DNA from 2 places in the Pseudomonas sp. FW215-R2 genome. Region 2 is predicted to be linked to the other one. Evidence: riboswitches for the same ligand, from Rfam matches in the RefSeq annotation. Region 2 holds a riboswitch; the other holds the start of a gene.
What was found. A riboswitch is a leader RNA that binds a small molecule or an ion and turns the genes downstream of it on or off. The one in region 2 is predicted to bind cobalamin.

Region 1: another riboswitch for cobalamin. It lies ahead of AC3WRD_RS17900 (TonB-dependent receptor plug domain-containing protein); the one in region 2 lies ahead of cobW (cobalamin biosynthesis protein CobW).

The regions. Positions count from the first base shown of each region.
Region 1 is NZ_JBYTBO010000012.1:94,175-102,026, forward strand. It holds gene AC3WRD_RS17890 (ABC transporter substrate-binding protein) at 1-334, opposite strand, end outside; gene AC3WRD_RS17895 ((2Fe-2S) ferredoxin domain-containing protein) at 331-690, opposite strand; gene AC3WRD_RS17900 (TonB-dependent receptor plug domain-containing protein) at 690-2,627, opposite strand; cobalamin riboswitch at 2,720-2,925, opposite strand; gene AC3WRD_RS17905 (hypothetical protein) at 3,034-3,945, opposite strand; gene AC3WRD_RS17910 (LysR family transcriptional regulator) at 3,992-4,909, opposite strand; gene AC3WRD_RS17915 (DoxX family protein) at 5,081-5,521, shown strand; gene AC3WRD_RS17920 (pirin family protein) at 5,610-6,509, shown strand; gene AC3WRD_RS17925 (sulfite exporter TauE/SafE family protein) at 6,534-7,292, opposite strand; gene AC3WRD_RS17930 (NYN domain-containing protein) at 7,402-7,852, opposite strand, start outside.
Region 2 is NZ_JBYTBO010000018.1:18,000-25,851, forward strand. It holds gene AC3WRD_RS22435 (phospholipase D-like domain-containing protein) at 1-175, opposite strand, end outside; gene AC3WRD_RS22440 (vWA domain-containing protein) at 216-899, opposite strand; gene AC3WRD_RS22445 (magnesium chelatase ATPase subunit I) at 881-1,882, opposite strand; gene cobN (cobaltochelatase subunit CobN) at 1,885-5,658, opposite strand; gene cobW (cobalamin biosynthesis protein CobW) at 5,662-6,735, opposite strand; cobalamin riboswitch at 6,835-7,044, opposite strand.

The DNA of each region.
Region 1 (7,852 bases), on a different contig from region 2:
TGACGCCGTTGCCAAACGCCGTGGCGAAGCCGCCGACCACCAGATCCGGCTGCTGCGCGTACAGCACTTCGCTCGATGGATAGCGGGGCGAAATCACCGGCACGCCTAAGTACTCGGATTGCGGCGCACCGGTGTCATCCAGATAGGCGACGCCGGCCAGCGCCGGGCCGGCGCCCAACGCCAACACGAGATCGGCCGCATGCTGATTGAGGGCGACAATCCGCGACGGTGGTGATGCCGGCAAGTGCCAGGTCTCGCCACAATTGCGGTAGTCATCTGCCAGAACCGGAGAAGCGCAGAGCAGGGCGCCCGCCAGAAAGCACAGCGTTCTCACGAGCGCTCCTTGATCAACAGATCCTCGAGCACTTCGCCGCCCACCAGGTGCACTTCGACCAGCCGTTGCGCATCCGCGTGGCTGCGCACGCCATACCAGCAGGTCTCCGGATACACCGTCATGACCGGCCCCAGGTTGCACGGGAACTGACAGTGCGTGCGGGTCAGCAAAACCCCGCCGGGGGTCTCGATGCGGTCATGCGCCAGCAAGTGCCGACGCAGGGTTTTCCATATCTGCAAGGCGCCGCGCTGGGTGCAGCGCGGGCCGGTGCAGAGGAACACGTGGCGGGCATGGGCGGGAACATGCGACCAGTCCGGGTGCGTGTCGACGCCGTCGATGGTTTTGATTTCAGCCATCAGAAACGGTACGTGTAGCGCACTTCGGAGGTGAACGGCCGTCCGAGGTTGTCGACGTTGTTCGAGCGGCTGGTGACGTAATCGCGGTCGAACAGGTTTTCCACCAGCAGGCTCAATCGGTGCTGGTGAGCGCCGTCCAGGTAGCGATAAGCGTCGGCGTCCACCACGGAGTAATGGCCGTACTCGACCTGTTTCGAGCTGATGACATCGCGGATATAGCGGATCGCACCCCCGGCGCCCCACATCCGGTCAACCGACTCGTAACCGACGCGCGATCGGGCGAAGAAGCTCGGTACGTCGTTGATCGTCACTCCCGCTCGGGACTCGGTGAGGTTGCGGGTCATGTCCGCTTGCAGGCTCCATTGATCGTTGAGCGCCAGTTTCGCGTCCGCCTCGAAACCGCGCATCTGGATCTGTCCCTGGCCGTTGACCCACTGGATATCGTCGAGGGTGATCAAGTCGTCGATCTTGCGTTTGAACAGGGTGACGCTGGCGCTGAATTCGCGATCGAGCAGCAAGCCTTTGTAGTCGAGGCCGAGTTCGGCGTTGCGACTTTTCTCCGGTTTCAGGTTGCGGTTGCCCAACTCGTCGCCCGGTTCGTTGACGAACAACTGCTCGGCGTTCGGCAGTTTGTAGGCAGTGCCGTACTGGCCGCGCAGTGCCCAGTGTTCATTGAGGTCATACAGCGAAGTGAGCATGCCGACCGTGGCGCTGTCGCCGCCGCTCATGGCTTCGTGACGAATGCCGATGCTCGGGTGCCAGTCGGGCAGAGCGTCGATCTGCGGGCGCAACTGGGTGTACAGCGCGTGGGCTTCAGCCTTGTCATTGTCGATGATCAGCACATCGTCCTGGCCCTTGAACCACTGGTTGTCCATACCGAACACCAGCACATGGCCGCCGGGCAATTCGGCTTTGCCTTCGGCCTGCACGCCCCAGTCGGTGAAGCCCCAGTAGTCGTTGTGGTTGATGGTTCTGGTGCCGCCATTGGCGGTGTTGTTGATGCGCGTGTAGCGGGTGTCCCAGTCGTTGATGTGGCCTTTGACGAAGTAGCTCAGGCGCTCGTTGATGTTCTGTTCGAAGGTCGCCGTGGCGATCTGCTGGACGCGGTCGTTGGTGGTCTTGTGGTTGTCGACCGGCCGGGCGAAGTCGAGGTTGGCGTCGGCGTATTGGTAGAACAATTCCATCCGCGCATCGTCGCCAAAGGACTGAATCGCCTTGCCGCCGAAGGTGGTGACTTCGTAGGCGCGCTTCTTTTCGCTGTCGTTCTTGATGTCGCGATTGCGAAACGGCTGATAGCCGTCCGAGACGTTATGACTGACGTAGGCCAGCAAGCCCAGGTCGCCGAAACCGTTGGTGAAGATGTTCTCGACCCGCGCATCCTCGGTGGTGCCACCGAAGGTATCCACGCCCATGTTCACTTCGCCGGAGGTTTTGCGGCTCTGCGGGCTGCGAGTCACGATGTTGATCACGCCGGACACGGCCTGAGTGCCGAACAGCAGGCTCTGCCCACCCTTGAGCACTTCGATGCGTTCGATGGCGTTGGCCGGCAGGGTGTCCAGGTACAGGCCGCCATACAAGCGATTGTTCAGGCGCACGCCGTCGAGCAGGATCAGCGTGTCATCGTTGCGCCCGCCCAGCAGGGAATAGGTGCCGTAGTCGAACGGGCCATTTTTCGGCGCGACGTACAGGCCGGGAATGAACATCTGCATGACGCGGGTGACATCGGCGCTGGGGCCGGCACGTTCGATCTGCTCGCGGGTGACGATCTCGACCTTGCTGCCGAATTGCGCCATGTCGGCCACGGTCGTGGACTCCACGGACGGCGCGGAAACGATTTGCTGAGTGAGTTCGAGCGGCGCGTCGTCCGCCAGCAACAGGGGGCTGAACAGACAGCCAAGCAATAGGGATGGAGCCGGAGTGTTAAAAGGTCGAATCATTGTCTTCTCGAAAGGATCTTCGCAGAAGAGCATGCAGGAGAAGGCATCGCGCACACGCCGACACCGGCCCATGCCCGCCCACCGCAGGATTTTGCCAAACAGAATTTCAGGCCGGTCTCCGGGCTTGCGCGTATGGACGCTTTCACCTTCCCATGGCCGTCTGGCCACAGTGGTGTGTCGAAAGCATCACGCGCCTACCGTTGCGGGGGCAGCACCGGACTTGTTCGAAAAGAACGTACCGGTTTCCCGTTTCACCCCATGCACGGCGGCATGGGACACCTGAAACAGGGCGGCATCTGAACATTCGGATGACCGCTCGTCAACTTCGTTGAAGGATGTAAAGCTCCTGCGACGCAGGCGCGAGATTGCGGCGAACCCTGATAATTGAATCACTGAAGTTCTGGTTCTAGTGAACGTTCGAGAGCATAAACACCGAGATAATCCCCGCGCCGAGTACAAACATCATTATGAAGATAATGTTCAGTTTGAGCCGGTTTGAACTTTCGAGTTTATTGAGCCTGACGACCAGGTCGTCCACTTGGGCCGAAGTTGCCAGTCCCTTTACCGCATTGGCCAGCGCTTGCGGGGAGATGGAGTTGTCCGGTTTATTTTCCATAGGGTGGGTTTTTAATCGAATTTCACCCTTCACCTTGGCCAATCTGAGGGCAACCGCGACCACCAGAAGAGGTGTTGCCATTAATTGAAGGAGTTTCAGGTACCGTTCGTAGACGTAGGCAGCGTATTGCGTTTTGTGTAATGCCTGAGCCTGTTCCTCGTAATCGGCGTAGGCCCGTTTGAAGCGCTTCACTTGTTCAACGATCAGCGGATCGGAAAATCTTTCAGCCTCTGGAAAAACGCTGTCGTAATTCATGAAAACGTTTCTGTCTACTTTAGTGTCCACGCGGTTTACAGGACGAATTTTTTGAAACAGATCACAGGCGCTAGCGAGCTGCTGGGCTGATTCGCGCTCCAGTACGTCGTCTTTTTTCACTGAAATTGGCAAGCAGATTCTGGCATCGCTTAACTCGTCTGCTGCGATATTCAGGGACTGGGCAGAAAGCTGACCAAAGGTTTCTTCCACTCTCAGGTTTGAAAGCTTTGAGTCCAGGCCAACCTGGATAAATTGAAATATGAGGCCCATCGAGCCCGCGATGATCCAGGCGTAATCAACTCTTTTCCAACCAATGTCATTCAGCCGGCTTGGCAATAAACGGCTTTGCCAAACGAACAACCCGCAAAAACAAATAAACAGACCCAGAATTCCGAGAATGGCGTAAGCCGAATACTCGAACATTTCTTTGATCAAAGATAACTCCATGTCGTGCTCTTTTTTCAGTGAAATATCAATTGGTTTCGCGGGCGCTTCAGACAGCCGTCACGTGCGCCTTGCCTTGTTGTACAAACCGCTCGATCAACCACCGCGCCGCCGGGCCCGGTGGCACATCGGTACGGTAGATCGCATCGAAGGTGTATTGCCCGCTGGTGTACTCCGACAAATCCAGCTGTACCAGTCGGCCGCTGTCCAGATCCTCCTGAATCATCGGCTTCGGCATATTCCCCCAGCCGATGCCCTCGCGCAGCAACATGTGTTTGGCACCCAGGTCCGCCAGGCGCCAGGTGCGGTTGCTCAGCACGGCGAACTCCCTGTCTTTGGTCAGGCGTGAGCGATCGGACAGCACCAGTTGCGTATGCTCACGTCCGGCACCGGGAACGTTGGCTTCGCCCGAAGCCAGCGGATGATTTGGCGCTGCCACCGGAATCAGCTCGACGCTGCCGATGCCGATTCTTTCGATGCCGTTGATGCCGTCGTTCATGGGCCCGCTGACGCCGACCACCGCGCCGCGATTGATCACCCGTTCAGTCACTGCGCCGAGTGCTTCCATGTGCAGGTGCAAGGCGACGGTGGGGAATTCTTCCCGAAAGGATTTCAGCGCATCCACCACGCGCTCGGCGGGCAACATCACGTCGAGCACCACGTGCACTTCGGCCTCCAGCCCCTGCAGCAGGCCTTTGACCTTGGCGCGCAAGCCGTGCACGCCGTTGGCGATGGTCCGGGCCTCGGCCAGCACGGTGCGGCCGGCGTCGGTCAGTTGCGGCTTGCGGGTGGTTTCACGATCGAACAAGGTGACGCCCAATTGCATCTCAAGGTTGGCGATCGAGTAGCTGATCACCGACGTCGCCCGGTGAAGCTTGCGCGCAGCGGCTGCAAAACTGCCGACTTCGACGACAGTCAGGAATACGCGCAGTTGATCGAGTGTCGGTGTGCCTGGATCGGAGATCATGCCTGTGTCCTTGAGTCGCCATGGGCGCATTACCGTGGAATATGCAGCTTACCTATTTTATCGAACGTAATGATCTAAATTAGTCGGCTATTCAGATGAGCTGCCGAGGCGCAACATTTCTTCATCCGGACGGTTCAAGTCGAACCGGACCCCATTGAAGGAAATACTCCCATGGCTACTTCTGCAAACATCGCTCAAACACAGGCTTCTGAACAGAACGCTTCCGACACCAAACAAGCTTCGGCTGCCTTGATTGGCCGCGTATTGCTCAGCGTGATTTTCATTCTCTCCGGTTTTTCCAAACTGGCCGCTCCGGCCATGATGATCGGTTACATCGGCTCGGTGGGCCTGCCGCTTCCACAAGTTGCACTGGCAGTGGCGATCATCGTTGAAGTCGGTGGTGGCCTGGCGCTGATCGCCGGATACCGCACCCGCACCGTCGCCGCTGTGCTGGCTGCGTTCAGCGTGTTCACCGCACTGGCCTTCCACAGTGCACTGGCTGACCAGAACCAGTTCATCCACTTCTTCAAGAACATCGCCATGGCCGGTGGCCTGTTGCAGGTCGTGGCCTTCGGTGCCGGCCGCTTCAGCCTCGACGCTCGTCGCGGTTGATACCCGAGCGCGGTGAAGGACAGGCTCCTTCACCGCGCTTCAGCATTTTTTTGTTGGCCGCACCCCGCGACAGAACCGAGTAATCATCATGACCGTTCAGCAACAACTTTCTGGCTACACCCGTGAAACCCATACCCTCCGAGCAATCCGTTATCGCACCAGCGGCAGTGGGCATGGCGCGATCGTGCGACTGATGAGCCCTTCGGATCTGGGGCATCTGATCAAGCCGTTTGTGTTCCTCGATCTGTTTGAAGGCGAGGCTTCGTTCATTCACGGCATGCCGATGCATCCGCATTCGGGGATCGCCACCGTCACGGTGATTACCGAAGGCAACTTGCGTTTCGAGGACGCCGAGTCGGGCAAGGGCATGATTGATTACAGCGGCGTGGAGTGGATGCGAGCGGGCGGCGGCGTCTGGCACGGCAAGGAAATGTCGGTGGGTACTTCGGAGCGGGTTCAGGGCTTTCAACTGTGGGTGGCGCTGCCTCCAGAGCTGGAAAACGCCAGTGTCGACAGCCAATACCTTGAGTCCGGCGCGATGCCTGAAGTGGGGCCGGCGCGGGTGATTCTCGGCTTGCACCAAGGTGTCCAGAGCCCGGTTAGAGCGCCTGCGGGAATGAATTACTTGTTGGTCACGCTGGGTGCCGGGGAATCCTGGACGTACACCCCACCCGAAGGTCACGAGTCGTTATGGCTGAGTGTCAGCCGTGGACTGTTGGCGGCGCCGGATCTGGTCAGCGCGGGTGAAATGGCGGTCTTCGAACCTGGCAACGGCGCCGTGACGCTAAAGGCTATGCGCGAAGGCACGGTGTTCGTGATCGGCTCGGCGCAACCACATCCCTATGACCTGGCGCTGGGAAACTACTCCGTGCACACCAACCCGCAAGCCTTGCGAGAGGGGGAGGCGAAGATTGCGGAAATCGGTGGGCGGTTGCGTGAGTATCTCAAACAGTCGGACGGGTCGGCTGCCGTGCCGGTGTTCAAGTAAACCGGATCTGACCTGAGAATTCACTCAGGCCATGTATCCCTCGACACCATCCCACAACAGTTTCAGCGCCGTGACTACCAGCAAGCCATAACAGGCGCGGTACATCTGGCGCTGATCCAGTCTGGCGTGCAGCCGCCAGCCCAGCCAGACCCCGCTGGGTACGGCGAGCAGGCTGACGAACATCAGCGTCAGGACGTTGCCGCTGGGTTTGGCCAGCAGCAGCCAAGGTACGGCTTTAAGCAGATTGCCGACCGTGAAAAACAGGCTGGTCGTTCCGGCATACATCTGTTTGCTCAGGCCTAGCGGCAACAGATAGATTGCCAGCGGCGGCCCGCCGGAATGCGCGACCATGGTCGTGATGCCCGATGTAAGGCCGGCGGCCAGCGCTTTGGGCGATGAGCGCGGCTTCACGCGGACTTCTCCACCCGCCTTGAACCACAAACCGACAAACAGCAGGGTGACCACCGCCATTACGATGGCGATCGCTCGGTGATCCAGCACCCGAAAAAGCAGATAACCCAGGCCGATGCCGACGACCAGTCCTGGTACCAGCAGGCGCAGATCCGGTTTCGACCAGGTTGAGGGCTTCCAGTAGCGCAGACTGAACAAGTCCATGGCGACAAACAGCGGCGCCAACAGCCCGCCAGCCGTGATCGGGTCCATCACCAACGACAGCAACGGAATCCCGACAATCGCAAAACCACCGCCGAACGCCCCCTTCATGAAGCAGATCAGGAACACGCCGGCGAAGGTGACGAGGAGGGTGGTGATGGTCAGTTCCAAGGTTTTCGCTCACTTCATGAGGGCGGGAAATGGCCATAATTTCACTCATGATCTGCGCGGTTAACAGTTACAGTTTTGAGGTTATTCCGTGGGCCAGTTGCCGGGCGGATCATGGGTTTGAACCCAGATCGATACTGTGGTCATTGGATGCGGGTCGAAGCTTCGGCTTCGGGCATGTGGAGCGCAATCCATCGATGTGCTCCATCAACCCATCAGGAATGTTCTGCCACATCGGATCAAGTATGAAATCAACGCCTTCGCGGCGAGCCATCTTCGCCGCCGGTACAAAGTCTGCATCACCCGCAATGAGGACGATCTGATCGACTTGTTGCTTGAACGAAAGTGATGCGACATCGACGCCGATTCTCATATCAACCCCCTTTTGTCGGGTGTCTATGCTGACGTCGGTTTCTGTCAGGTCGGATATCTGAATTTTGCCTTTGAGCAGTTCGGCGATTCTTGAGGGTTTGATTGTCCATTTCACATCTTTCGATAGATGTCCCAGCCGCAGGGCCAGTTTGCGTTTGCTTCGCAACCGAATATGTAGCTCTCTACGAAAA
Region 2 (7,852 bases):
TCAGGCTGTTGAACAGGAACTGCCAGGGTTTGTCGCCCTGCTGCTTCTCGATGGCAAACCCCAGCAGGCCTTTGCGGCGGGGTTCGGCGAGGTCCATCGCCAGCAGCACGCCGTTGGTGCCGGCGTAAGCCTTTACGCGAAAATCGTCCTGAGAATTGGCAACCAGTACGCGCATGATTCACTCCTTGTGAGATGGGCTGGTTGCAGCATAGACCTCATATCGACAATAAATCGTCGATATGTCGGTAATCCGCTTCCAGTGCAGTCGCCAACTGTTTGGCCCGGCCCAAGCGGATCGGCCCGCGTTCGATATCGATCAACAGGCCCGGACAGGCCAGCACCGGCAATCCCGAGCATTCTTTCAAGCGCCCATCAGTGAGCACCAACAGACGCTGTTGCTCGGCGGGGAATCGCTTGCGACGCACGGTCAGCCAGTGTTCAGCCTCAGTCAGCGCCGCCAGCAATGGCGTGCCACCGCCCGCGCCCAAATCCTCGAGCCACGCACGCAATCCGCTGGAAGCTTTCAAACCCTGCACCTGCCATTTCGGCGCTGCGCCGCTGGCGGTCAGCAAGGCGAGACGCGCCCGTTGTCGGTAGGCGTCATCGAACAATTGCGCGAGCACACCCTTGGCATCGCTCAACGCTTGATGACGACGGGTCGAGGCCGAGGCGTCGACGATCACCAGCCACAGTTCATGAGGCGTACGGGTGCGTAGTTGAAACAGCAGATCCGAGCGCACTTTCGGCCGGCCATTGAGCAATGTGCCCGGCCAGTTCACCGAGCCACTGCGAGCAGCATGACGTTTGCCTTGCCGGCCATTGTCCAGACGTCCGGCACGGGGTCTGGCATTCGCCCCCGCGTCGGATCGGGGGCGAATGCCTAAGGCTTTTTTGGCCAGACAGGTACTTCGCGACGCGTGCCGGTGGCAAGGGCCGGCGCCGGCATTTCACCCCACTGCCCCTGCCCTTCACTCGGCGCCGTCTGGGTGCCGGACGGCGCTTGCGCCGGTTGCTGCGCATGGGATGGCGACTGTTCGCGGCGGCGATGACGCAGTGCAAATTCAGCCACGGCATCGATGTCCTGCTCGGCGATGCCTTCGGCGCCACGCCACGCCGCATGAGCCCGCGCCGCACGCAGCCAGACCAGATCGGCACGCAGGCCATCGACACCGGCCGCAAAGCAACGCTCGGTAATCTGCGCCAACGCTTCATCATCGAGGGGAATATTCGCCAAGGCATTGCGGGCGTTTTCACAGCGCTCACGCAGGGCTTGTTGCTCGGCTTCCCACTGCCCGCAGAAGGCCTGCGGATCGCTGTCGAAATCCAGTCGCCGGCGAATGATCTGCCCGCGTTCAACCGGTGCCGTTTGACCGCTAAGGGCGACGTTGAGACCAAAGCGATCGAGCAGTTGCGGGCGCAACTCGCCCTCTTCCGGGTTCATCGTGCCAATCAATACAAACTTCGCCGAATGACGATGGGAAATGCCGTCGCGCTCGATCAGGTTGGTGCCGCTGGCGGCCACATCGAGCAGCAGGTCCACCAGATGATCCGGCAACAGGTTCACTTCATCGACATACAGTACGCCGCCGTCAGCCTTGGCCAACACACCGGGAGAAAACTGCGCGCGACCGTCGCTGAGTGCCGCATCCAGATCGAGGGTGCCGACCAGCCGTTCCTCAGTCGCACCCAATGGCAAGGTGACGAACTGACCGCTGGCCAGCAAATCCGCCAGGCCCCGGGCCAGGGTCGACTTGGCCATGCCGCGTGGGCCTTCGATCAGCACACCGCCGATCTTCGGGTCGATGGCGGTCAGGTACAGCGCCAGCTTCAGATCGTCGGCGCCGACCACCGCAGAGAGCGGAAAATGTGGGGTATCGGTCATGTTCAGCTCTCTTCTTCTATATCCAACAACAGGTTTTCCAACGCTTCGCGGTACGCGCCCGGCTCCTGCCACATCCCGCGCTGCTGCGCTTCGAGCATGCGCTCGGTCATGTCGCGCAGCGCGTGGGGATTATGCTCGCGCACGAACTCGCGGGTCGCCGGGTCCAGCAGATAGGCGTCGGCCAGCAACGCGTACTGGTGATCGTCGATCAGTTGGGTGGTGGCATCGAAGGCAAACAGGTTGTCGATGGTTGCCGCCAGTTCGAACGCGCCTTTATAGCCGTGGCGTTTGACGCCGTCGATCCATTTCGGATTCGCCGCCCGGGAACGGATCACCCGGTTCAGCTCTTCTTTCAGGGTGCGGATCTTCGGCAAATCCGGCTGACTGTGATCGCCGTGATAACTGGCCGCCGCTTCGCCGCGCAGGGTTTCGACGGCCGCGAGCATGCCGCCCTGGAACTGGTAGTAGTCGTTGGAATCGAGCAAGTCATGCTCGCGGTTGTCCTGGTTTTGCAGCACGGCCTGCACCTGGCTCAGGCGCTGGACGAATTGCTCGCGGGCGGCGGTGCCTTCATCGGAACCGCCATAGGCGTAGGCGCCCCAGTTCAGGTAGACCTCGGCCAGATCTTCGCGGCTCTGCCACAGGCGACCATCGATGGCGCCCTGCACGCCCGCGCCATAAGCGCCGGGCTTGGCACCGAAGATCCGCCAGCCGGCCTGACGCCGGGCAGCCTCTTCGTCCAGCCCTGACTGCCGCAAGGCCTCACGTTCGGCACGCACTTTGGCGGCCAGCGGATTGAGGTCGTCCGGTTCGTCCAGCTCCGCCACGGCTTGCACGGCAGCGTCGAACAAACGAATCAGATTGGCGAACGCGTCGCGGAAAAATCCAGAGACCCGCAGCGTGACATCGACCCGAGGCCGGTCGAGCAGACTCAGCGGCAGAATCTCGAAATCATCGACGCGCTGACTTCCAGTGGCCCATACCGGACGCACGCCCATCAGCGCCATGGCCTGGGCGATGTCGTCACCGCCGGTGCGCATGGTCGCCGTGCCCCAGACCGACAAACCGAGCTGGCGTAGATGGTCGCCGTGATCCTGCAGGTGTCGTTCGAGAATCAGGGTTGCGGACTGGAAACCGATCCGCCACGCGGTGGTGGTCGGCAGGTTGCGCACGTCCACCGAATAGAAGTTGCGCCCGGTGGGCAATACATCGAGGCGACCACGACTCGGTGCACCGCTTGGGCCGGCCGGGACAAAGCGACCGCTCAGAGCGTCGAGCAGACCGCGCATTTCGGCCGGGCCGCAGGCGTCCAGGCGTGGAGCGATCACTTCGCGCAGGGCACTGACGATCGCCTGCACATCTGACCAGCCAGAAGCGTCCAGTTGCGCCACATCACCCGCCAGTGACTGCTCGATCAATTGCCCCGCGAACAGCTCAAGGCGTTCACGGGTATCCCCCGCCGTGCGCCAGACTTCATCGCTGACCGACAGCAGCTCCATTGGACGCGGGCCAGTCCAAGGCTCAGCAAGCACGCAATCCAGCGGATCGAAACCCAGTTGAAACGCCTTGGCCAATGCCCGCAACAGGCTCGACTGAGCACCTTTGCCATCGCCACGGGGAATCCGCAGCAGCGCCAGCAAGGTGTCGATGCGCAGCCGTCCGCTCGGCGACTCACCGAAAATGTGCAGACCATCGCGGATCTGCGACTCCTTCAGATCACACAGATAAGTGTCCAGACGCGGCAGCCAGATCGCCGCGTCAGCGTCGCTGTCGAGGGCTTCGTCGAGTTGCAGTTCGCGATCGATCTGCGTGTCACGCACCAGTTGCAGAATGTCGCGCTGCAATTCACGGGCGCGGCGCGGATCGAGCAATTGCGCTTCGTAATATTCGTCGGCCAGCAATTCGAGATTGCGCAACGGGCCGTAAGTTTCGGCGCGGGTCAGCGGCGGCATCAAATGGTCGATGATCACGGCCTGGGTGCGACGCTTGGCCTGGGCGCCCTCGCCCGGGTCGTTGACGATGAACGGATAGATATTCGGCAGCGGCCCGAGCAATGCGTCCGGCCAGCAGTTCTCCGACAAGCCCACGCCTTTGCCCGGCAGCCATTCAAGGTTGCCATGCTTGCCGACGTGGATCACGCCGTGAGCGCCGTAGGTCTGGCGCAGCCAGAAATAGAACGCGAGGTAAGCGTGTGGCGGCACCAGATCGGGGTCGTGATACACCGCGCTCGGATCGACCTGATAACCCCGCGCCGGTTGAATGCCGACGAAAGTCAGGCCAAAACGCAGGCCGGCGATCATCATCCGCCCGTCACGGCACATCGGATCGTTTTGCGGCGACCCCCAACGTTCCAGCACCGCCGCGCGATTGGCTTCGGGCAATGCGTTGAACATCATCAGGTAGTCGTTCATCGCCAGGCTTTGCTGGCACGGGCGCTGATCCAGAGTATCGAGATCGTTGCTGACGCCGCCGAGCAGTTGCCGGATCAGTTCGGTGCCGCTATCAGGCAATTCGGCAGGTAGCGGATAACCTTCGGCTTGCAATGCCCGCAGGATATTCAGCGCAGCGGCCGGCGTGTCGAGGCCGACGCCGTTGCCGATGCGCCCGTCACGGGTCGGGTAGTTGGCGAGGATTAGCGCGATACGTTTTTCAGCGTTCGGCACCCGCGCCAGATCGACCCAGTGGCGCGCCAGTTCGGCCACAAAATCCATGCGTTCAGGCTGCGCCCGATAACACACGACATCGGACTGACTGCGCTCGCTGCGCCACGCCAGATCCTTGAAGCTGATCGGTCGGCTGATGATCCGGCCGTCCAGCTCCGGCAAGGCGATGTGCATCGCCAGATCCCGAGGGCCGAGGCCCTGCTCGCTGTCACGCCAACCTGGCTCGTTGTCTTGGGCGCAGATCGCCTGGATCACCGGAATGTTGCGACGGAACGGCCGCAGATGTGGCGCTTCCGGGCTGGACTGGGCGAAACCGGTGGTGTTCAAAATCACCCCAGCCTCGACCTCATCCAGCCAGTCCTCGACCACCGACAGGCAACCGGGCTCTTTCAAACTGGCAACGGCGATCGGCAGCGGATTGAGTCCGGCAGCCTGCAACCGTTGGCAGAACACGTCGATAAACGCCGTGTTGGCCGCTTGCAAATGCGAGCGATAAAACAACACCGCCGCGACCGGTTGACCGGGCAGCCAATCGGTTTGCCAGTCGCTCAGTGCGGCGGTGTTTTTGTTTGGGTGGTAAATCGCCGTGCGCGGCAGCGTTTGCGGCTCGCCCCACACGTAATCCCGCGCCAGCCAGCGATTGGCCAGACAGCGGAAGAAATCCAGCGCATTGCCCATGCCGCCCTGACGCAGGAACTGCCAGAGCCGATCACGATCCTCGGCGCCCACGGTGCTCAAGTCGCTGAGCTCCGGGTCGGGACGGTCATCGCCCGGCACCAGAATCACCTGCACGCCACGCTCGGACAACTCGACCAGCCGCTCGACGCCATAACGCCAATAAGCGATGCCGCCATGCAGCGAAATCAGAATGACCTTGGCGTGGCGCAGCACTTCGTCAACGTAGAGGTCGACCGACGCATGGTTCTGCACCTGCATCGGGTTGGCCAGCCGCACGCTCGGGTAATCTTCGGGCAGCTGCTGCGCGGCTTCGGCGAGCAGTGCGAGGCTGGAGTCGCCGCTGCACAGGATCACCAGCTCGGCGGGGGTTTGTCCAAGGTCGGCAATGTTGTCATCCGACACGAAACCGCCGGGCTGGGTCCTGAGCAGGTGCATGGCTTAAACGCTGAGCGCGGCGCGCAATTGCGCTTCGAGCTTGGCCGCGTCCAGTTCCTGGCCGATCAACACCAGACGCGTCACACGTGCCTCATCGGCGCCCCATTGACGGTCGAAATGCTTGTCGAAACGCGTGCCCACGCCCTGGATCAGCAGGCGCATCGGCTTGTTCGGGATCGCCGCGAAGCCTTTGACCCGCAGGATACCGTGCTGAACCACCAGTTGCGTCAGCGCATCGAGCAACAGGCTTTCGTCGGCTTGCGGCAGTTCGATGGAGATTGAATCGAAAGCATCGTGATCGTGGTCGTCATGATCGTCATCGCCTTCACCGTGGTGGTGATCGTGATGGCTGTGGCGGCTGTCGATGTGCTCTTCGGAACCGGCACCCAGACCAATCAGCACGTCCAGCGGCAGACGGCCGTTGCTGGCTTCGATGATTTTCACCGCTGGCGGCAGCTCTTCGGCGACTTCCAGGCGTACGCGCGCCAAATCTTCAGGGCTGGTCTGGTCGGCCTTGTTGAGGATTACCAGGTCGGCGCTGGCCAGTTGGTCGGCGAACAGTTCGTGCAGCGGCGATTCGTGATCCAGGTTCGGGTCGAGTTTGCGCTGGGCATCGACCTGATCCGGGAACGCGGCGAAGGTGCCGGCGGCCACGGCCGGGCTGTCGACCACGGTGATCACCGCGTCAACGGTGCAGGCGCTGCGGATTTCCGGCCACTGGAAGGCTTGCACCAGCGGTTTTGGCAGAGCCAGGCCCGAAGTTTCGATGAGGATGTGGTCGAGGTCACCGCGACGGGCCACCAGTTCGCGCATCACCGGGAAGAACTCTTCCTGAACCGTGCAGCACAGGCAGCCGTTGGCCAGTTCGTAGACGCGGCCGGTGGCTTCTTCTTCGGTGCAGCCGATGGTGCACTGCTTGAGGATTTCACCGTCGATGCCCAGCTCGCCAAACTCGTTGACGATCACCGCGATACGGCGGCCCTGAGCGTTGTCGAGCATGTGCCGCAGCAAGGTGGTTTTGCCCGAGCCGAGGAAGCCGGTGACGATGGTGACGGGGAGTTTGGCCAGTGTTTTCATCGGATGCCCTTTGGCAAGGTGGCGGGCATACGGGACGAGACCGGCAACACGGGTGCGTGCCTGGAGAGTTCGCCACCGGATCACCCCGCCCGGTTGAAAGTGAGAATCTGTGACGAGGCAGGTCTCCTGGCTGACGGTGTTCGGGCCTTGGCCCGGTATTCGCTGCGCCTTCCCGCTGGCTCTGGATTGAGCTGGCAGTGGCGTGGCAGCGAACAGCACCGTTCACAGTTGCGGGGGCAGCCGCGGCTTGGACCGCGTTCCCTTCTTAGCTTCGGCGTGGGCCGAAGAACCTCGAAAGCGCAAGGCTACGCATGGGTTCGTGATGGGTCAATGGGCGTTGTTTTTTGGTTTTGGGATTTGTGAGCATATCCGTTGCTGCGGTAACGGCTTCCTAGGGTTCCGCCCTTACGGCGGGTCACTTTTTCCAAACGCCGAAAAAGTAACCAAAAAGGCTGGACCCCAGCGTACGGCACTTCGCTGAGGCTCAGTGTTCCCTCGCTACGGTGTCCATCAGGGGGCATCGCCTACGGTTTGCTTCGCTGCACCTCCTCTCGATGTATGCGGCTTCGCCGCACGGCGCTGCGCGCCTACCCCCTGATGAACACCTCCGCTCGGCCTGCCGAAGGGGCAAAAAATCAAAAGCCACATCAAGAGCCACATCTAGAGCCCCTCACCCTAGCCCTCTCCCAGAGGGAGAGGGGACTGACCGAGTTGTTTGGCAGAGCTACGCCGACGTGCAATACCGCGTTGAACTCAGGCTTTGAAAAGCACACCAATCGGCTCCCTCTCCTCGGGGAGAGGGCTGGGGTGAGGGGTAAACCCACCACAAAACCAAAGCCGAACACCCGCCCCTCACTACTCAACACGATGAGCGTTAGCTCGAGTACCGCTTTTGATCGCAGGGCCCGTCGGCAGGCTGAGTGGAGGGATTGATTCGGGGTGGGAGCGCAGCGACCGTTTGGCGAAGCCAAACACATCGAGAGGAGGTGCAGCGAAGCAAACCGTAGGCGATGCCCCCGGATCAATCCCGGAGCGAAGGAACCCCGAGCCTCAGCGAGGGGCCGTACGTCAGGGTAGAGACCTTTTGGTTACTTTTGGGGCGTTTGCCAAAAGTGAC